3 regions of the Aeromicrobium sp. CF4.19 genome follow, and region 1 is predicted to be linked to each of the others. Evidence: predicted binding sites of a transcription regulator. Region 1 holds the regulator's gene; each other region holds the start of a gene.
The links. The regulator LexA, encoded in region 1, represses DNA repair genes until DNA is damaged. The targets are predictions, from matches to a motif close to TCGAACANNTGTTCGA.
Positions count from the first base shown of each region.

Region 1 (7,161 bases):
GGCCCCGGTGAGACCAAGCTCGAGACCGACCGTCGCCGGATCCAGGCCAAGATGACCAAGCTGCGCCGCGAGCTCAAGGACCTGCGGGTCACCCGCGACATCAAGAAGGCCCAACGCCGACGGCACGGCATCCCGGCCGTCGCGATCGCGGGCTACACCAACGCCGGAAAGTCCAGCCTGCTGAACCGGCTCACCGACGCCGGTGTGCTCGTGGAGGACGCGCTCTTCGCGACCCTGGACCCCACCACCCGTCGCACCCAGACCTCCGACGGTCGGGTCTACACGCTCTCGGACACCGTCGGCTTCGTGCGGCACCTGCCCCACCAGCTGGTGGAGGCGTTCCGCTCGACGCTGGAGGAGGTGGCCGACGCCGACCTCGTCCTGCACGTCGTCGACGGCTCCCACCCCGACCCCCGCAGCCAGGTGGCCGCGGTGCGCGAGGTGCTCGCCGACGTCGGCGCCACGTCGGTGCGTGAGATCGTCGTGATCAACAAGGCCGACGTCGCCGACGACCTCGGGGTCAAGCAGGTGCTGGTCGCCGAGCCGCACGCCATCGTCGTGAGCGCCCGCACCGGTGAGGGTTTCGACGAGCTGCTCTCGGCGATCGAGGCCGACCTGCCACGCCCTGCCGTGCTCATCGACGTCGTCGTGCCCTACGCGCGCGGCGACCTGATCAGCCTCGTGCACGAGAACGGCGAGATCGAGGAGCTGGACCACACCGGTGAGGGCACCCACATCGTGGCCCGCGTCCCGGAGGAGCTCGCGCACTCCCTGCGAGCGATCTGAGCGATCACCCGGCGTCGCGCGTCGCTGTGGACGGCCGCCGTGCCCGGTCCGGGCCCGGGCATAGGCTCGGGCGCATGCCTGCCTCGGTCCCCGACCTCCTCGCCGCCGCCGTCACGTCCATCGGAGGTGCGGAGCGGCCGGGACAGGTGACGATGGCCGAGGCCGTCGCGGAGTCGTTGTCCTCCGGGACGCACCTGCTGGTGCAGGCGGGCACGGGCACCGGCAAGTCGCTGGGGTACCTGGTGCCCAGTGCCCTGCACGGCAAGCGGGTCGTGGTGGCCACGGCGACGCTGAACCTGCAGCACCAGCTGGTGGAGCGGGACATCCCGGCGCTGCGCAAGGCCGCCACGAGCGCCGACGCCCAGGTGCCGCACACCGCCGTGGTGAAGGGTCGCGCCAACTACGCCTGCCTGCACCGGGTCCGCGAGGGCGCTCCCGACGACCAGGGCGTGCTCGTCGAGGTCCCCGAGGGTGCCCTGGGCGCGGAGGTCGTCGCGCTGCGGGAGTGGGCCGAGGAGCAGGCCAAGGGCTCGCACGTCGGTGACCGCGACGCCGCCCCGGCGCACTCCGAGCGGGCGTGGCGTCAGGTCAGCGTCAACCACCGGGAGTGCCTGGGCGCCTCTCGCTGCGCGCACGCCCTGGAGTGCTTCGCCGAGCGGGCCCGTGAGGACGCCCAGCAGGCCGATCTCGTGGTCACCAACCACGCGCTGCTGGCCATCGACGCCATCGACGGCGTCCCGATGCTCCCGGAGTACGACGCCGTCGTCGTCGACGAGGCCCACGAGCTGGCCGCCCGGGTCACGCAGGCCGCCACCGACGAGCTGGACGCGGGCACCGTGGAGCGTGCCTCGCGACGCGCGCGGGGGCACCTCTCCGACGAGCGCGGCAGCCGCGCGGTGGACGACCTGACCGAGTCGGCCGATGCGTTGGCAGCGGCGATGGCCGCGACCGACGTCGGCCGGATCGACGCACCCCAGGAGGCCCTGCTGGAGGGGCTGCAGATGGTGCGCGACGCCGCACGGCAGGCACTGTCGGCCTTCGGCAAGGACACGCCCACCGACGCCGAGGACGCCGGCCGCCAGCAGGCCAAGGCGATGCTGGAGGAGGTCCGGCAGGTGGCCGACCGGATGGCCACGAGCCGCGAGACCGAGGTGCTCTGGCTGGGGGAGTCCCGCGGCGGACCACAGCTGCGCGTGGCTCCGATCGACGTCTCCGGCGCGCTGCGCGAGAAGCTCTTCGGCACCAAGACGGTCGTGCTCACCAGTGCCACGCTGACGCTGGGCGGTGGCTTCGACCCGCTCGCCGCGTCGCTCGGTCTGACGTCCCAGCCGGCGGAGGGGGAGTCCACCTGGCAGGGCATCGACGTCGGCTCACCGTTCGACTACACGCGCCAGGGCATCCTCTACGTCGCCAAGCACCTGCCGCCGCCGGGCCGCGACGGGTTGCAGGAGGCCCAGCTGGACGAGATCGCAGCCCTCGTGGAGGCGGCGGGCGGGCGGACGCTCGGGCTGTTCTCCTCCCGCCGGGCGGCAGAGGCCGCGGCCGAGGCCACGCGGGAGCGGCTGCCGGACCTGGACATCTGGTGCCAGGGCGACGCCCAGCTGCCCGAGCTGGCCCGGCGCTTCGCCAAGGAGCCGTCCACCTGCCTGTTCGGCACGCTCAGCCTCTGGCAGGGGGTGGACCTGCCGGGAGACACCTGCCAGCTGGTGATCATCGACCGCATCCCGTTCCCGCGTCCGGACGACCCGCTGATGAGCGCCCGTCAACGCCTGGTGGAGAAGCGTGGCGGCAACGGCTTCATGACCGTGGCCGCCGGCCACGCCGCGCTGCTTCTCGCCCAGGGCGCGGGCCGCTTGATCCGTCGTGGCGACGACAAGGGTGTCGTGGCGATCCTGGACCCACGGATCGCCACGGCCCGCTACGGCAGCTTCCTGGCAGCGTCGCTGCCCCCGATGTGGCGGACCACCGACCGTTCCATCGTGCTCGCCGCGTTGCGACGACTCGACGAGCAGGAGTGAGGTCGGGGTCCGCCTCGGCGGATCAGGGCAGGGCGATCAGGGCAGGGGGATCAGAGTCGGCGCAGGACCGCGGTGACCTTGCCCAGGATGGTGGCGTGGGTGCCGTCGATGGGGGAGTAGTCGTCGTTGTGCGGCATCAGCCAGACGTGGCCGTCGGTGCGCTGGAAGGTCTTGACCGTGGCCTCGCCGTCGAGCATCGCGGCCACGACCTCGCCGTTCTCGGCCGTCGGCTGCTGGCGCACCACCACGAAGTCGCCCTCGCAGATGGCGGCGTCGATCATCGAGTCGCCCTGCACCTGCAGCAGGAAGAGCGTGCCGTCGCCGACCAGTGACGCGGGCAGAGGGAGCACGTCCTCGACGAGCTCCTCGGCCAGGATGGGCCCACCGGCGGCGATCTTGCCGACCATCGGGACGTAGGTGGCGGCCGGGCGGGCGTCACCGATGCCGGTGGCGTCGCCCTCGGACTCATCGGCCGGGCCCAGCGTCTTGCGGGCCTTGAGTACCTCGGGCAGGAAGATCTCCAGGGCTCGCGGTCGGTTGGGGTCGCGCTTGACGTAGCCCAGACGCTCCAGGACGCGCAGCTGGTGCGCCACCGAGGACGTGCTGGCCAGGCCCACGGCCACGCCGATCTCACGCATGCTGGGCGGGTAGCCGTGCTTCTCGATCATCTCGCGCAGGAAGATCAGGATCTTCTGCTGGCGGGCGGTCAGGCCGGTCATCTCATCGACCGGGCCGTCGGGCAGCTCGCGCGGGGAGTTGCGTGATCCCTTGGGACGCCCGCGCTTGGGTCGCGTCTCCTCGGCCTGGTCCGTGGTGGTGTCGTCGCTCATGGCCATACGGTAGCCGCGATCTCGGACACATCCAAACACCTGTTCGAGAGCGTGTCGTGGCCGATCGGACCCCGCGGAGTGGCGGTCGTGCTCGTCGCGACCAGGCCCAGCCGGATGGCCCCGCGCAGCCCTGGGTGCCGAAGGGAGCCGATCCTGCGGGGTCCTCCCGGGTCCTGACACGCCGAGAAGAACATTCTTTCGATCCTTCTTTCGCCGGAATTGCAGGGATTGTGATGGTGTACTCGCCTTCCTGTTCGATTGGGGGCTGCTTTTGTCGGTCGGCTGTCGTAGTGTCGTACACGTGTTCGATCGAACGTCTGTTCCAGTTCGCATCCAGCGGCCCGGAATCGAGTGACATCGCGGAGGTTCGGTCGGACACCCCAAACTCCACACCCCCGTCTCACTTCCCCCTTGGAGGCACCCCATGAGCACCATCTCCCTCACCTCGTACCCGTCCTTCTCCAGCCCGGAGCTTCGGCTCACCCGGCGTGGCCGGCTGGTCGTCCTGCTCGCGGCCCTGGTTGCACTCGTGCTGCTCGCCGTCGCGTTCGGCCCGTCGGTCACCGCCACCGGCGAGCGCGGCGACGTTCCGGCCACCACGGTGGTCACCGTGCAGCCGGGCGAGACCCTCTGGCAGATCGCCGGGGACGCCAACCCGGCCGGTGACCCGCGGGAGACCGTCGACGACATCATGCGGATGAACTCGCTCTCCGGCGCCGGAGAGCTGCAGATGGGCCGCGAGCTGGCGGTGCCGGTCTACGAGTGATCGGTGCGGCCGCGCACAATGGGCGCATGCTCATCCACGTCGTGGCCGACGGCACCGACCGCGAGGGCGGCTACGTCACCGAACGCTTGGCCGCCCTCGGGTTCGAGCTCGGGTGGATCGACCGCGATGCCGTCGTCGCGCACGACGAGCTCGCCCCCGCGGCCATGATGCTGCTGCTCGGCTCGGAGCGCTCGGCGCACGAGCCCCGGTGGGCCGGCCCGGTCGCGGCGGAGGAGGCCTTGGTCCGCTCGTCCCTGCGAGCCGGCACCCCCGTCATGGGGATCTGCTTCGGCGCCCAGCTGTTGGCTCGGGCCCTGGGTGGTGCGTCCTACCGCGGGGACGAGCCAGAGGCGGGCTGGAAGCGGGTCGACACCATCGACCCCGTCCTGTGCCCCGAGGGGCCGTGGGCGCAGTTCCATCGCGATGTCCTCACGCCTCCGCAGCAGGCCCGCGTGCTCGGCACCTCCTGGTACGGGCCGCAGTGCTTCATCGACGAGAGCCTCGGCACCCCGGCCATCGCCTGGCAGTTCCATCCCGAGGTGACGCCGCAGACGTACGCCCGCTGGGTGGACGACGACACCGAGACCGTGCGGCAGGCGGGCCTGGACGCGACGTTCATCAAGCGCCAGGCCTTGGCGAGCGCGGCCCGGGCCCGCATCGCCGCCCACCGCCTGGTGGACGACGCGTTGCGCTACCTCGAGGTCGACGTGCCGGCGGCCGACGTGTCCTAGTCGCAGGCCTCGGCGCGCAGGCCCGCCAGCGGGGGCATCTGCTCCAGCGGGGTGTCGATCTCCTCCGACTCGGCCTCGTCGAGGAACTCCTCGTACTCGGTGACGTCGGGCTCGTCGGACGTGGGGGAGATGAGGCCCTCGGTGTAGAACGCGCACTCGTCGGCGCCGATGAGGTCGGTGTCGACCAGCCAGGTCTTCTCCGCGTCCAGTCGCCCGAGGTCGTTGCCGCCCAGTCCGATGGTCCGCCTGATCAGGACGGCCTGCGGCTCGTCCTCGTCGCCGACGAGGTACATCGCGTGCACCTGCAGGGCCACGAGCGGGACGGGGCCGTCCTCGGTCTCGGCCTCTGTCACGTCCCACTGGGCCCCGACGACGCGCGGCTGGGCGATCGGCTGGGCGTCGGGGTCGAAGAAGGAGACGAAGAGCTGCGCCGTGGGCGCGCCGTCGGCGAGCACCTCAGAGGTCTCCACCTGCTCGGCGAATTGTGGCCCGGCGATGCCCAGGTGGGAGCGCTGCTCGTCCGAGGAGGGGCCCGCGTCCCACCGGGCGCGGTTGTTGAAGGCGTCCAGGGCCATCGCGCCGACCGTGTCGGCCGCGGTGGTCACGTCGACGGCGTCCAGGCCCTCGGGCACCTCGGGCAGCTCCAGCGAGCGCAGGCTCACGGCCGGGAGCTCGGTGATCGCGCCCAGCGCGTCGGTCGCGGGCGCCTCGGTGTCCTCGGCCTCCACGGGTGTGGGCGCCTCGTCGGGGGTGTCGTCGATCTCGCTGGAGCACCCGGCGAGGGCGGCTCCGAGCAGGCAGAGCGCGACGATGCTGCGACGCATGGACGACCTTTCAGAGGGGGCGAGGCCGTCGAAAGCCTAGCAACGCGCCCGTGGGCGCCTGTGGCTCGCGGCCGGAGCGGCGAGCACGGCGCTCAGGCGGGTGGCTCGCCGGGCCCCTGGTTGACGAGCCACGCGATGCCGAACTTGTCGTTGAACAGTCCGAAGCGGTCACCCCAGGGCGCGAGCTCGAACGGCTGGACGATCTCGGCACCCTCGGTGAGCTTGTCCCAGACGGGGGTGAGGTCGCCCTCGTACGTGGACAGCGAGATGTTGACGGCAGTGCCGACGACGGGGTCGGGCATGGAGGCCGGGGTGTCAGCGGCGAAGATCGTCAGGCCGTCCTCGCTGATGACGGCGCCGTGCATGATGAGGTCCGCGTCGGCCGGGCCCTCGGACATGCCCCCGTCGGCGAAGGTCATCATCTCGATCGTGCCGCCGAGTGCGGAGTGGTAGAACTCCAGGGCCTCGCGGGCCTGGGAGCGGAAGTTGAGGTACGGGTTGAGTCGTGTGGTCATGGACCGATCATCCTCCTGGATGTTCCGAAGTGGAAGGCCCCGGCTCCGCTGGGGGGGCGACACCGGGTGCCGACGGGCCGCGCCACGCCGTGACGGATGGGGCTGTTGTGGCGCTCTGTCGGCCCTGACCTGCGCAAACGTCGCGTACTGCAGAAATGTCCGCGGACCCGACGAATCTACTTGCATGGCCCTGCGCAGCAGGCGTACGCTCACCACTAGATCTAGTACTTACAGCCGTGTAGTTCTCCACATCTAGTTGCACAGGATGAGTAGGGTTACCCACAGGAACTGCCGGAATCCACACCGTCGTCCCGATGTTTTCCCCAGAGGAGGCCCTTGATGCACTGCCCGTTCTGCAAGCACATCGACACCAAGGTCCTGGACTCTCGGGTCGCGGACGAGGGTGGGGCGATCCGTCGTCGCCGGGCCTGCGTCTCGTGCGAGAAGCGGTTCACCACCGTGGAGCAGATGCAGCTCATGGTGGTGAAGCGGTCCGGGGCCAGTGAGCCCTTCACCCGCGAGAAGGCCGTCGCCGGCGTTCGCAAGGCCTGCAAGGGCCGACCGGTCTCCGAGGACGACCTCGCGTGCCTGGGCCAGCAGGTCGAGGATGCGCTGCGCGCCTCCGGGCTCGCCGAGATCCCCGCGCACGAGATCGGACTGGCGGTCCTGGAGCCGCTCAAGGAGCTCGACG
Region 1 is NZ_JBIMEU010000008.1:121,696-128,856, forward strand. It holds gene hflX (GTPase HflX) at 1-786, shown strand, start outside; gene ACHAAC_RS15565 (ATP-dependent DNA helicase) at 861-2,804, shown strand; gene lexA (transcriptional repressor LexA) at 2,855-3,634, opposite strand; gene ACHAAC_RS15575 (LysM peptidoglycan-binding domain-containing protein) at 4,059-4,400, shown strand; gene ACHAAC_RS15580 (type 1 glutamine amidotransferase) at 4,427-5,131, shown strand; gene ACHAAC_RS15585 (hypothetical protein) at 5,128-5,955, opposite strand; gene ACHAAC_RS15590 (VOC family protein) at 6,048-6,470, opposite strand; gene nrdR (transcriptional regulator NrdR) at 6,810-7,161, shown strand, end outside.

Region 2 (7,161 bases), on a different contig from region 1:
GCTCACGTCGGTACCCTCCGACGCCACGGTCGAGGACGTCAAGGAAGCCGCCCTGCAGTCCGGTCACCTCCGGATCCTCGTGCAGCCCGAGGACGCCGGGATCGCGCAGGTCGTCCACGTGCGCGACACGCTGCTCGAGCCGCCCGGTCGGGCGATCAGCGAGCTGTGGCGCGAGCCCCTCCGACTCGACGCCGACACGCTCGTGCCCGACGCACTGCACCGGATGCGCTCCACCAGCACCCAGTTCGCGGTCGTCCTTGACGACGGTGAGCTGCTGGGTGTGCTGACCATGGCCGACCTCGTGCACCGGCTCCTGCGCGAGTCCGACCGGGCCGAGCAGGAGGAGGCCTGAGCGCCGAGCTCACCGCCGCGGACGCGTGACGAGCGTTCGAGCGAGCCGGTGCTCGGCGGGTGAGGCCTCGGTGGGTCTGATCCGGTGCTCGGCGGCACCGGCGGGGGCGGTGTGTCCGGAGGGCAGGACCCACTGGAGCACTCGGTGTCCCTTGAGCGTGTGGTGTCGTCTGCACAGTGCCCAGACGTTCTCTGCAGTGGTGGCCCCGCTGGGCCAGGGTTCTCGATGATCCAGATCGCATCGTTCGGCCGGAATGCGACAGCCGGGGGCCCGGCAGATGCCGTCCCTGAACTGAATGGCCTTGGCCAGGAGCTCTGGTGCGAAGCGACCGACGTACTGGTGAGCGAGAATGTCGTCGCTAATGGGGTCGATCAAGATCTTGTGCCAGAACGCAGTTCCGGTGAGTGCCTCGTCGAGGATCCAGGAGGCGGGGACGGCCCAGGAGCCGTCGGCGGAGGCGGCGAATCCGTTCTTGAGTCCGGTGAGGACATCGGCCTCGATGGTCACGGCGACGTCGGCGACCAATGTGGTCTCGGTCGACTCTGAGGTGGTGGTCCAGGAGGCGAGGAGGTCGGCCATCCTCTGAGGCTTGGTGCGTGGGTCGGCGGCACCCAACGCCTTGGCCTCGCGGACGAGGCGCTTCTGGATGGCCGCGGCGACGTGGGAGGGGAGGTAGGCGTTGAGCCAGGCCATCGAGTCCTCGACGTGCACGACCTCGACGTGGCGGTCCTCGCGGGCCTTCTCGGCGCGCTCGCGCTGCAGGTCCTCCTCGACCCGCAGGACGAATCGCTTGAGCCAGATCCGGAGCTCGGCGACGGTGTGGCCGGTGGCGTAGGCGATGACCGATCCGTCCAGCCGCAGCCAGGACTCCTCACGCTCCAGGCGATCCAGCGTGGAGGAGATCTCCCGGACCCGGGCGGCATCGATGCGACCAGCCTGGAAGGCCAGCCACGCGTGCGGTGCCCGCTCGCGGACCCGGTCGGCGACCGCGAGCCGGGTGTGCACTTGCGCCTCGGACAGACCCGATGCCTGGGCAATGTCCAGGACGACTCCGGCCCGCTCAGCCAGCCGCCGCAACGGCGACGCGATCGCATCGATCCGGGCCAGCTCGGCGTCACGGTAGGCCACCATCGCCTCCCACTCACCGGCCTCGGCCTGCGCGCGAGAGCGCACCAGCGCGGTCAGCTGACCGACCTCGGTGACTCCCGCGATCTCCATAAATCAAACATACGCTCGACCACCGACAGAACTGTCACCCACTGCGGGCCCGGGGCTGGGCTGCGTCAGCGACGTGCGCGCAGGTCGACCAAGGCCGACGGCCCAGTGGAGGACAGGCGCCGGCGCGAATGAGTCGGCCTGTAAGCCGGATTCTGTCCCACCCTCTCGGGCGGGGGCGACCATCCATCTGGGGCGCCCATTGCTGGGCGCCTCGGTGCGACCTACCTGCCGACGTCGGACGAGCAGCCCGTCGACATTCTGGTCTTGCTCCCGGTGGGGTTTGCCGAGCCACCGCCGTCACCGACGGTGCTGGTGAGCTCTTACCTCACCGTTTCACCCTTGCCCGCACCCACGCTCCGAGGAGCGCGGGCCGTTGGCGGTCTGTTCTCTGTGGCACTGTCCCGCACGTCGCCGTGGGTGGCTGTTGGCCACCACCGTGCTCTGTGGAGTCCGGACTTTCCTCGACGGTTGCCCGCCGCGGCCGCCCGGCCGACTCATTCGCTCCCACATGATGCGGGTCGCACGTACCTCCGTGCAACCTGCCCTCCCACTACGCTCACCCCATGCATGCCGAGACGGACGAGCCGGTGGGCAGCGACGCCCGCTCCGCGGAGGTGGCCGGCGTCCGGCTGCTCGAGCAGCCGGTCGTCTACGCCATCGTCAATCCCGGCTACGACGCGAGCCGGGCGCTCGCGACGGTCCGCGAGGACGAGGGCATGACCGTCGTGATCGGCCAGGAGGAGGCCGACGACGACGGGCTGGTCTATGAGTTCGTCGGGGCCTGGATCACGCTGCGCCAGCAGACCGCCCTCGAAGCCGTGGGCATCACCGCGCGACTCAGCTCTGCCCTCGCCGAGGCCGACGTGCCCTGCAACGTGGTCGCCGGATTCCACCACGACCACCTCGTCGTGCCGTGGGACCGACGTCACGCAGCCATGCAGGTGCTCGATGGTCTAGGCTGAGGATCACGAAAGGGAGTAGTCCCCAACGGCTGTGTCGACATACTGATCCTGGGCTCACGGAGTCTGAGATCCGGTGCAGCAGGCCAGGCTTCTGGCGGACGAGACTTTCGACCGACACGTCATGTGACATGTCCGGTCGAGGCTCGTCGTACGCACTCGCTCCTCGTCCGGACGGACCAGGAGCCTTTTCATGTTGTACGCGCTGGTGCTCAGCACCGCCGTCATCTTCGTCGCCGAGCTGGGCGACAAGAGCCAGCTCATGGCGATGGCCTTCGCCACCCGCTACCGGGCCCGCGACGTCCTCATCGGCATCACGGTCGCCACGGCGGTCGTCCATCTCGCGTCCGTGGGCATCGGATTCTGGATCGGCGAGGCGTTCAGCGACTACCAGGGCTGGATCTCCCTCGGCGCCGGTCTCGCGTTCCTCGGCTTCGGCCTGTGGACCCTGCGCGGGGACGAGCTGAGCGAGGACGAGGCGTCCAAGGCCGAGCGCAGCACCGGGGCCGCCCTGCTCGCGGTGGGCCTTGCCTTCTTCCTGGCCGAGCTCGGCGACAAGACGATGCTCGCCACCATCACCCTGGCCACGCAGGAGGACTGGTTCGGCGTCTGGGTCGGCAGCACGATCGGCATGGTGGCCGCCGACGCCCTCGCGATCGTGGCCGGCGCCCTGCTCGGCAAGCGCCTGCCGGAGAACGTCATCAAGTACGCCGCTGCCGCCGCGTTCTTCGTCTTCGGCGTGCTGCTCATGGTCGAGGGCATCCGGTTGCTCTGACGCTCCGGCAGGCCCTCGAGGGCACAGGGAGTAGCGTCGGACCGTGCTCGGCGACGTCCTCCTCCTGCTCCGCGTCGTCGGCTTCCTCGTGGCGATCCTCGTCCTCGCGCGAGCCTGCGCCGCGCACGGTCTCTTCGAGGCGTGGGCGGGGGTGGTCACCCGCTCGTTCCCGGACTCCGCCTCGCGCCGGTTGGCCCTGGCCACCGCCGCGTGCGCCGTCGTGGCTGTCGCGCTCACCGTCGACTCCGCCGTCGTCCTGATGGCCCCGATCCTCGTGGCGGCCACCGCCGTGTCGGCTCGACGTGCCACGGCCTACGCCGCCGTACGGTCCTCCAACACCGGGACGATGCTCCTGCCGGTCTCCAACATCACCAACCTGCTGGCCTTCGGTGCGACGGGCCTGACGTTCGGGCGCTTCGCCTGGCTGGTCCTGCCCGTCTGGGTCGTGGGCCTGGCCCTGGAGTGGGCCGTCGTGCGGTGGTGGTTCCGCGACGAGCTGCACGACGACCCAGCCGTCGCGGCAGCCGATGCCCCCGCCGTCCCGCTGCACTGCACCGCGGTGCTCATCGTGGTGCTGCTGGGCATCGCGAGCGGCCTGGAGCCCTGGATCCCTGCCACCGCCGGCGCCCTCATCCTCACCGCCACCGCGATGCGCCGCCGACTGCTGGAGGTCGACGACGTGATCGAGGCCGCCCAGCTGCCCCTCGCCATCGTCATCATGGTGTGGGGCACCACCGTGATCGCGGCCCGCGACACCGCCGTCGGCTCCTGGGTGCCCGACCTCGTGCCGAGCGGCTCGGGATGGTTCGCCGTGGTCGGCACCGCACTGCTCGCGATGGTCCTCGCCGGACTCGTCAACAACATCCCCGCCACGCTCCTGCTCCTGCCGGGCGCAGCAGCCGGCGGACCGGTCATCGTCCTGGCCATGCTCGTCGGGCTCAACGTCGGCTCCAACCTCACCGCGATCGGCTCGCTGGGCAACGTCCTGTGGTGGCGCACGACGGGGTCGACGCTGACCACGTGGCGGGAGTTTCACCGGATCTCGCTGGTCACGACGCCACTGGTCGTGGTGGCGTGCGCCAGCACGCTGTGGGCGTGGACGAGCCTGCTGGCCTGATCGATAGGCTCCCCGGGTGCTGATCCTGCTCCCGCCCTCGGAGGGCAAGACCACTCCCACGAACGGTCCGACGCTCGACCTCGACACCCTCGGATCCCCCGGCCTGACGCCGGTCCGACAGCGCATCCTCGCCTCGCTCGTGCGCGTGTGCCAAGGCAACCGCGATCGTGCAATGGACCGGCTCGGGCTGGGCCCCACCCAGGCCGATGCCGTCGAGCGCAACGCCACCCTGGTCGAGCAGCCGTGCGCCCGCGCCGACGCCGTCTACACCGGTGTGCTCTACGCCGCCTGGGACCCGGCGGGACGCTCCGCAGACGCCCGGCAACGGGCCGACGAGACCGTCGCCATCACCTCGGGCCTGTTCGGCCTCCTGCGGCCGGGCGACCTCGTCCCCGCCTACCGGCTGTCGGGCGCCGTCACGCTGCCACGTCTCGGCACGGTCGCCGGACTCTGGCGCCCGGCTCTCGGCCCCGAGCTGTCCGAGCGTGTCGGGGACGGCCTGCTCGTGGACCTGCGCTCGGGCACGTACGTCAACCTGCACAAGCCCCGCGGCGCCCTGGCCGAACGCACTGCGACGCTGCGCGTGCTGCACGAGAAGGGCGGCAGGCGCTCGGTCGTGAGCCACTTCAACAAGGCCACCAAGGGCCGCATCGTGCAGGCCCTGTTGGAGGACGGTGGCGACCCGCGCGACGTCGACGAGCTGTCCGCCGCGCTGCGCGACCTCGGCTGGACGGTCGAGCGCGACGCCGGACGACTCGACGTCGTCGTCACCGAGGTCTGAGGCGCCCCGGCGGCCCTACTCGGGAACGACGGAGAAGTTCTTCAGCGACGGCGTGGCGTCGGGCCACCACGCGATCGTCGTGATGCTCGCCGGAGCGAGCTCCATCGCATGGATGACGCTCATCGGAGCACCGAGCGCCTCGCGGACCAGCATCTTGATCGGCGTCACGTGACTGACCACCACGACGGTGCGCCCCGGATGGTCGTGCAGGATGCGGCCTCGCGCCTGCACGGCACGCTCGTACACGGCGTCGAACGTCTCGCCACCGGGCGGGGCCACGGCCGTGGACCCGAGCCAGGCCTCGAGCTCGTCGGGCCAGCCGGCCATGATCTCGGCGAAGGAGTGGCCGTCCCACGCACCGAAGGCCGTCTCGGCGACACCGGGCTCGACGTCGACCTCCAGGCCGAGCTCCCGGGCGACGAAGCCGGCGGTCTCCCGGGTGCGACGCAGCGGAGAGGCGATGATCGCGTCGACGTCCAGGGTGCGGTCGATCCACGCCGCGGCGCGCACCGCCTGGGCCTCACCCTCGGGGTTGAGCCCCGGGTCGGACCCACCCGAGCCACAGAAGAGCTTGCGGACGGTGTGGTCGGTGACGCCGTGACGCAGCAGCACGAGCGTCGTCGGATCGCCGTGCATCCGGCCACGCCAGCCCAGCCCCTCCCTGTCAGGCCCAGCGTTGGTGCCCTGCTCCGCCGATGCCGGGGCCTCGGCCAGCAGGTCGTCGGCCTCCGGCGCCGGGTGCGGGGCTGCCGGGGCCGCCGTGCCGACGACGGCCTGGCGACCGGTCCTGGCCTGCTCGTCCAGGGCCTCGTTGGCGAGGGCGTCCGCGGCGGCGTTCTCCGCCCGGGGCACCCACGTCCACTGCACGACGTTCTCGGACAGCTCCCGGGCCCGGGCGGCGAGACGCACCATGTCGTCGTGCTTGATCCTCCAGCGTCCGGCCATCTGCTCGACGACCAGCTTGGAGTCCATCCGCACCTCGACGTCGGCCCCGGGAGCGTGCTCGGCGACCAGCTCGAGCCCGGCGATCAAGCCTTGGTACTCCGCGACGTTGTTCGACGCCGTGCCGATGGTCTCGCCGCACGTGGCGAGCACGGCTCCTGTCTCGACGTCACGCACCAGCGCACCGAAGGCGGCCGGGCCGGGGTTGCCGCGCGACCCGCCGTCAGCCTCGACGACGACTCGCCTGGTCACAGACCTGACTCGACGGTCCGGACCAGGATGCGGCTGCACTCGGGACAGCGCAGCACCTCGTCCTCCCCGCGGGCGGCGATCTCGCGCAGGTCGGCACCGTTCAGCTCCAGACGGCACCCCTCGCAGCGCCGGGCCCGCAGCGCGGCCGCACCGAGGCCGCCGTGCTGCTCACGGACCTTGTCGTAGAGGGCCAGGAGGTCATCGGGCACCTTGGCGACGACGAGCTCGCGGTCCTGCTCGGCCGCGGCCACCCGCTCGTCGATCTCGCTGATGGCAGCGTCGCGGGCAGCCTCGACCTGGCCGAGGTCGGTACGCAGGGCGTCGAGGTCGGAGGTGATGGCCCGCAGTCCGGTCTGGGCCTCCTCGAGCTGCTCCATGACCTCCAGCTCCTCGTCCTCCAGGGTGGCGATGCGCCGCTCCAGGGCGACGAGCTCGTGCTGCAGGCTCTCCAGGTCCTTGGGGTTCTTCACCGCTCCCGACCCGAGGCGCTCCTCGTCGCGGGTGCGGCGGGTCTTGACCTGCTCGACCTCGGCGTCGGCCTTCGTCTGGGCACGGGTCAGGTCAGCGACGGCCGTGTCCGCCTCGATGCGACGCCCGTCGACCTCGTCGACCTGCTCCTGCAGCTCGGCGATCCGCGCGTGCTCGGGGAGCGAGCGGCGGCGGTGCGCGAGCTGGGCCAGGGTGGAGTCCTGAGCCTGCAGGTCGAGCAGGGACTGCTGGGCGGCGTGGTCGGCGTTCAGGGCGAGCTCCTTGCGCTGGTGGTCC
Region 2 is NZ_JBIMEU010000001.1:73,073-80,233, forward strand. It holds gene ACHAAC_RS00360 (CNNM domain-containing protein) at 1-352, shown strand, start outside; gene ACHAAC_RS00365 (DUF222 domain-containing protein) at 362-1,570, opposite strand; RNA gene rnpB (RNase P RNA component class A) at 1,696-2,067, opposite strand; gene ACHAAC_RS00375 (ACT domain-containing protein) at 2,134-2,532, shown strand; gene ACHAAC_RS00380 (TMEM165/GDT1 family protein) at 2,723-3,304, shown strand; gene ACHAAC_RS00385 (SLC13 family permease) at 3,348-4,421, shown strand; gene ACHAAC_RS00390 (YaaA family protein) at 4,438-5,202, shown strand; gene ACHAAC_RS00395 (bifunctional RNase H/acid phosphatase) at 5,218-6,396, opposite strand; gene ACHAAC_RS00400 (zinc ribbon domain-containing protein) at 6,393-7,161, opposite strand, start outside; gene ACHAAC_RS00405 (Nif3-like dinuclear metal center hexameric protein) at 7,133-7,161, opposite strand, start outside.
Region 2: a site for LexA is predicted at 1,574-1,589, ahead of ACHAAC_RS00365 (DUF222 domain-containing protein). Genes of this name have one in related genera too.

Region 3 (7,161 bases), on a different contig from region 1:
CCTGGTCCTGGCTGCCGCCGGCACCGTCATCGCCGTGCACCGTCGACGTGCCTGAGACCGGACCGCGCTGCTCGTACGCCCTCGTCACCGCCCGGTGCGACCCCGTCCCGTCCGATGATGTGACCCATGTGGGCTGATCTGCTGCGCGACGAGCGTCGCCGACGCGTCGTCGTCCTGGTCGTCGTGACAATCCTGAGCCTCCTGCTCATCCTGCTCCTGTGGCAGGTGGCTCGCGCAGTCATCGCCCTGGACCGCGTCGGCAGCAGCGCGCCCGTGCTCGCAGGCCAGGTGAGCACGGGTGACGTCGACGGCGCCAGGTCGAGCCTGGAGCGGCTGCAGGACCAGGCGGAGCAGGCCCGGGACAGCTCCGACGGTCTCGTGTGGTCCGTGGCCGCGTGGTCACCGTTCGTGGGGGACGACCTCGACGCGATCCGCGTGCTGGCCCGGGAGCTCGACGTCGTCGCCACCCGGGCACTGCCGGCGGTCGTGGACGTCGCCGACGAGATCGCCCTGGACACCTTCACCCCCCGCGACGGGCGCATCGACCTGGAGGCCGTCGAGCGCGTCGCCCCGGTCGTGGCCAGCGCGAGCGAGGTGCTCGCGACGTCCAACCGGGAGGTGCAGGCCATCGACACCAGCAAGGTCTTCGGCCGGCTGCGGGTCCCGCTGCGCGACGTGCAGCGCACCCTCGACTCGGCCACGGTCGCGGCCTCCGCCGCCGACACGGCCGGGGCCCTGCTGCCGACGATGCTGGGTGGCGAGGACCCGCGTCGCTACCTCCTGCTGATCCAGAACAACGCCGAGCTGAGGAGCCTGGGCGGCATCCCCGGCTCGATCGCCGTCATCGACGCCGACGACGGCCGGCTCTCGATGGGCCGGCAGGGGTCGGCCCTGGACGTGCGTCCGGTGGACGAGCCGGTGGTGGAGCTCACCGAGGGCGAGCGGTCGGTCTTTCCCACCACGATCGGCACCGACCTGCGCAACACCACCTTCAGCCCCGACTTCTCCCGCGCCGCCACCATCGCGAGCGAGCTCACCGGCGACGCCTTCGACACCAGCTTCGACGGCGTCGTCTCCGTCGACCCCGTGACGCTGGCCTACCTGCTCGGCGGCCTGGGCAGCGTCACCCTCGACAACGGCACCGAGCTGACGGCCGACAACGCCGTCGGTGAGCTCCTCAACCGCGTCTACCAGCGCTACGACGACGACCTCATCGGGCAGGACGACGTGTTCGCCGACGCCGCCCGGCGGATCTTCGACTCCTTCGTGACCGGCGAGGGGAACGCCCAGCTCGTCCTCCAGGGCCTCGTGCGGGCGGCCACCGACAACCGGATCATGCTGTGGTCGGCGCAGGAGGGGGAGCAGGAGCAGATCGCCACCACCGGCATCGCCGGCGAGCCCCCGGGCGGGTCGCAGGCCCCAAAGGTCGGGGTCTACCTCAACGACGCGGTCGGCAGCAAGATGCAGTTCTACCTCGACGCGTCCCACCGCCTGCGCTCGGTGCAGTGCCTGGAGGACGACACCCAGCGCCTGGAGCTGCGGACCCGGCTGACGTCCAACGCTCCTCTCGCGGCGGCCGAGCTGCCCCTGTCCATCACGGGCTTCAACCCCGAGGCCGAGGTGCCCCGCGGGCACCAGCGGCTCAACCTGCGTGTCGTCGCGCCGGTGGACGGGCGGATCGAGAGGCTGACCGTGGACGGTGAGGAGCAGCTGGTCGTCGGCGGAGACCTGGACGGGCGTCAGGCCGCGATCATCCCGGTCGAGCTCCCACCGAACACCACGGCCAACATCGCCCTGACCATCCGGTCCGGCCCGGACCAGGCAGGCCGGGCCGTGCTGACCAGCACCCCCGGCATCGTCCCGGTCGCCAACGACGTGCGGGTCGGCAGCGCCTGCGGCTGACCTGGAAGGCACGGCCTGCGGCTGGCCTGGGAGATACAGCCCGCGGATCAGTCGATCTCGTCCTCGGAGGCCAGCTTGTCGTCGGGGTACTTCTTCAGGTACGAGCCCATCGAGTCACGACCGAGCGCCGTGAACAGCTCCTTGCTCTTGGCCTCGTCCAGGCGCACGACGTTGCCGAGGCCGGCGACGTCCTCGGTGGTCGCCACCGGCGCGGTCAGGAAGGTGACGTCGTCGGCCTTGGTGCCGCGCAGCGAGAGTGCGAGGGCGCGCATGTCCTGGGGGGCCCAGTCGCCGTCGACGGTCAGGTTCTCCGTGACCGCGCCGAGCGTCCGGGTGAGCTTGACGGGATTGGTCGTGGTGCCGCTGGCGAGCATCTCCTTCATCAGCGAGCGCAGGAAGTTCTGCTGCCGCGCGATCCGGTCGAAGTCACCACGCAGCAGGCCGTATCGGGTGCGGACGTAGGCGAGCGCCTTCTCGCCCTCGAGGGTCTGCTCGCCGGCCTCCCACTGCAGGTCCTGCTTGGGGTCGTAGAACGCCTCCGGAATGGTCACCGGGACCCCGCCGACCGCGCTGGAGAGGTCCTTGAACCCGTCCCAGTCGATGATCGCCAGGTGGGCCATCCGCAGCCCGGTGAGCTGCTCCACGGTGGCGATCGCCCCGTTGGGCCCGTGCTCGGAGAACGCGGCGTTGATCTTCTGCTCCGACGTCGGGTCGCCCTCGGCGTCGTAGATCATCGTGGAGGTGTCGCGGGGGATCGAGACCAGGTCCACCGAGCGCCGGTCCTCCGAGATGTGCGCGATCATCATGGTGTCGCTGCGGTACTTCCCGCTGGGCCAGGAGCCGGCCGTGGCGTCCTCGGCCACCGTCGTGCTGCCGGACTGGTCGCCCTGCGGCTCGCCCTTGTCCGAACCGAGCAGCAGGATGTTGAGTGCCTTGCCCTCGTCGGGGTCCGGGCGGTTCTTGATCGCGTCGGTGTCGACGCGCTCGACGTTGCCGAGCTGGGAGTTCAGCCAGTAGGCGTAGCCCGTCACGGTCCCCAGGGCCAGGCCGACGACGCTCACCAGCACCACGAGAGCCTTGCGGTGACGGCGGTGGAAGGGGATGCCGCCGGCACGGCGCTTGCCCGCGACGCTCTTGCGCGGGCTCGAGTCGCGTCGAGCCATGGGTCTCCCTGAGGTGATGAGTGGGAGGTCGTCCGGACGCGTCCCACCCAGCAGTCTAGGCCCCTTCCCTGAGCGCCGTTTCAGGAAGTCTTCGTGCTGGCTCGAGGGTGGGAGGTCGCCCTGTCAGCGGCACCATCTCCGGGGAGAGGCGCGGGTGTGGCGTGCTCAGCCTAGCGCCGCCCTCAGACACTCAGCAGGGCCAAGAAAAGACCGGAACAGCAGGCTGAAAGGGTTGCAGCACGTACATCTGTTCGATAAAATGGTGGGCATGATCGAGCGTGAGAAGACCATCGAGGCGCTGCGGGAGGCAGCTGCCGCGATGCGCTCGGTCTCCACTTCCACCACCGATGAGCTGCGGGCCATTGCCCGGGCCAAGCGTGCCTTGGAGGCCGCGCAGATCGAGCGGCTGGCTCTGCTGGAACAGACCCGTGAGCACGAGGACGAGGGCTCGTCCTCGATCGCCACGTGGGCCAAGCTCGCGCTGCGCGAGGACACCAAGTCCACCCGCGCGATGCTCAAGGCCGGTGCCACGCTCACTGCCCTGCCGGGCCTCAGTGCGGCCGTGGAGGCCGGCGAGGTGTCCTTGGAGCACCTCAGGGCGTTCACCTTCGGGCTGAATCACCTCGGTGCCGACCTCATGGCCACCGCCCAGGACTGGCTGATCGAGCTGGCTCGCACGTGCGAGCCGGCCCTGGTGATGGACAAGATCCGTGCCCTGCGCGCGGCGGTGTTCCCCGATGAGCTGGACCGCGCCTGGGCCAAGGGCATGTCCAAGCGGGACGTCAAGCTCGCCAAGACCATCGACGGCTGGGTTCTCACCGGCTTCCTGGACATCGAGACCGGCGCAGCCTTCAAGCTCGTCCTGGACTCCCTGTCCGCCCCGCGCGATGGCGACGACGAGCGGGACGCCGCCGAGCGACGCATCGACGCTCTGGCTGACCTCTTCGCCAGCATCCTGGATGCCGGCGCCCTGCCCACCGACAACGGCGTCAAGCCACACCTGAACGTCATCGTCGGCTCCGACGCCCTGCGCGCCGCCCTCGCGCCCACCCCAGAAGGTAAGGCAGACGTCAGGGCAACGAACAAGGACACGACGCTGCCGGGGATGCCTCCCCTCGCCCGGGCCGCGGTCCAGCCCGCCCACCTCATCGGCTTCGGCCCTGTCGGGCCCCAGCTCCTGGCCTACCTCACCTGCCAGAGCGACCTCACACCGATCCTCGTCGACTCCATCAGCCCCAACTCACCGATCCTCGACGTCGGACGCTCCTCGCGCCTGGCCAGACTCCCGCAGCGGCGAGCGATCCACGCACGGCAGGCTGGCGTGTGCGCCGCCCCCGGATGCTCCCACCCGATTCGTCACATCCACCACGTCGTGTGGTGGAGCCGCGGTGGCAGGACCGACCTCGCCCACCTCATCGGACTGTGCAGCAGCTGTCATCGATTGGTGCATGCCGAAAAGCTGCACATCGACACCGGTCCCCACGACTCCTTCACCTTCAGCAACGCCCGCGGCCACCCCATCAGGGGCCGAGACGACCTGCACACCGTCAAGACCCTCACCCGACTCACCCGGGCCGCCTGACCCATGTAGGGGGAGGTGTCCCGGCGCCCTCAGCGACGTCCGAACCACTACGTGTTCAACAACCACGCCTCCTCAGGTCAGGTCTCCAGCACGAGGGTCGTCGGGCCGTCATTGACGAGGTGCACGGCCATGTCGGCGCCGAACTCGCCCTCGGCGACCGTCGCTCCGGCCGCGCGGAGCGCTGCGCAGAAGTGGTCGTAGAGCGGCTCGGCCACGGGGCCGGGTGCGGCCGCGCTCCAGGACGGGCGGCGGCCCTTGCGGGCGTCGCCGTAGAGCGTGAACTGGCTGATCACCAGCAGGCCCGCGTCGCCGTCGGACACCGACGTCTCCCCGCGCAGGATGCGCAGCCCGTGGATCTTGCTCGCGAGCCGCTCCGCGTCGGCCGGGGTGTCGTCGTGGGTGATGCCCAGCAGCACCACCAGACCGGTGCCGATGGAGCCGCTGACCCGTCCGTCGACCTCGACGCGCGCCTCGCTCACCCGCTGCACCACTGCTCGCACCGGGCCAGCGTAGTCACGCCAGCCGTCGATCCCACCGGGTCCTCGTTACGATCGAGGACATGGCGTTCGAGATCCCGGCCGGCCTGCACCCCGACCTCGCCCCCGTGGCGTGGTTGCTGGGCACGTGGCACGGCAACGGTCGTGGGGAGTACCCGACGATCGAGCCGTTCGCGTTCGAGCAGGACGTGGCCTTCCGGCACGACTCGCGCCCCTTCCTGCACTACTTCAGCCAGACGTGGATCACCGACGACGAGGGCGAGCGGCTGCGGCCGGGTGCCCTGGAGACCGGCTTCCTGCGGCTCGGCGGCCCTGCGCCCGAGGGCGACGGGACGTCGGTCGAGCTCGTGCTCGCGCACCACAGCGGCGTCGCGGAGATCTGGTACGGGGTCGCCGACGGCCCCCGACTGACGATGGCCACCGACGCCGTGGCCCGCACGGAGACCGCCAAGGAGTACACCGCCGGCCAGCGCATGTACGGGCTCGTCGAGGGTGCCCTCATGTACGCCGTCGACATGGCCGCCGAGGGGCAGACGATGCAGTCGCACCTGTGGGGAAAGCTCGCCCGTGTCTGAGCGTCCCGAAGGCTGGCGGAGCCCGCTGCTCGACCTCCCCGATGCGGTGGAGGGCGATCCTCCCGACGAGGGCGTCGCGGCCCACCACGGCACCATCGCCCGCGAGCAGCGTCGGCTCGAGGCCGGTGAAGGATTCGTCGACCTCTCCCATCGCGACGTCCTGACGGTGAGCGGACCGGACCGCCTCACCTGGCTGCACTCCCTGACCACCCAGCACCTGACGGACCTCCCCCCGGGACAGCCCACCGAGGTGCTGCTGCTCTCGCCCCAGGGACGCATCGAGCACGCCTTCTCCGGGATCGACGACGGCGAGACCTTCTGGGCGCACACCGAGCCCGGAGCCGCGGCGGCCCTGGTCGCGTTCCTGGACTCGATGCGCTTCATGATGCGGGTCGAGGTGGCCGAGGTCACCGACGCCCACGCCGTCATCGGCCTGCCGGGCCTCGCGTGGCGGATCGTCCCGCGCGCCGACCTCGCCGGCCTGCCCGACGAGCTCGGCGAGCCGTCCGGCACCTGGGCCTGGGAGGCGTTGCGGGTCGCCGCCGGTCTCCCGCGCGTGGGCCTGGACACCGACGACCGCACCATCCCCCACGAGGTGGGCCTGCTGGAGCGGGCCGTGCACCTGGACAAGGGGTGCTACCGGGGGCAGGAGACCGTGGCGCGCGTCCACACCCTCGGGCGGCCGCCCCGACGGCTCGTGCTGCTCCACCTCGACGGGTCGGCCGAGCACCTGCCCGTGCACGGCGCGCCGATCGAGCACGACGGCAAGACGGTCGGCACGCTCGGCTCGTCGGCCCGCCACCACGAGCTCGGACCGATCGCCCTCGCGGTGGTCAAGCGCAACGTCCCGGTCGACGTCACCCTGCTCGTCGACGGCGTGCCTGCGGCCCAGGAGGTCGTCGTCGACCCGGAGGCGGGTCTGCACGTACGCCCTCGGCTGAAGGAATGAGGAGACGCTTCGCGGTCCTGGTCGTCTGCACGGCGAACATCTGCCGTTCGCCGCTCGCCGAGCTCCTGCTCACCGCTCGGCTGGATCGACGCCGCTTCGAGGTGGCCAGCGCCGGAGTCCGTGGCTGGGAGGACCACCCGATCGACGAGAGTGTCCAGCAGCAGGCGCTCCGGCTCGGGGTCGACGGGTCGTCGTTCCGATCCCGGCCGCTCCTGTCGGTGCACGTCGCGAACGCCGACCTCATCCTGACGGCGACGCGCGAGCACCGGGGAGGCGTGCTCGAGCTGGACCCGACGGCGCTGCGCCGCACCTTCACGCTGCGCGAGTTCGCCGCGCTGGGGCACGAGGTCGCCGCCGGTCCCGACCTGCCCGAGCTGGTCCGCACGGCGGCGTCGCGTCGCAGCACGGGACCGGTCGACATCGACGTCCCCGACCCGTTCCGCGCGGAGCCGGACACGCACCGCCGGGTGGCCGACCTCGTCGACGACTCCGT
Region 3 is NZ_JBIMEU010000001.1:519,865-527,025, reverse strand. It holds gene ACHAAC_RS02645 (LPXTG cell wall anchor domain-containing protein) at 1-55, shown strand, start outside; gene ACHAAC_RS02640 (DUF4012 domain-containing protein) at 127-1,902, shown strand; gene ACHAAC_RS02635 (LCP family protein) at 1,950-3,065, opposite strand; gene ACHAAC_RS02630 (DUF222 domain-containing protein) at 3,334-4,647, shown strand; gene dtd (D-aminoacyl-tRNA deacylase) at 4,725-5,147, opposite strand; gene ACHAAC_RS02620 (FABP family protein) at 5,207-5,719, shown strand; gene ygfZ (CAF17-like 4Fe-4S cluster assembly/insertion protein YgfZ) at 5,745-6,668, shown strand; gene ACHAAC_RS02610 (hypothetical protein) at 6,665-7,161, shown strand, end outside.
Region 3: a site for LexA is predicted at 3,305-3,320, ahead of ACHAAC_RS02630 (DUF222 domain-containing protein). Genes of this name have one in related genera too.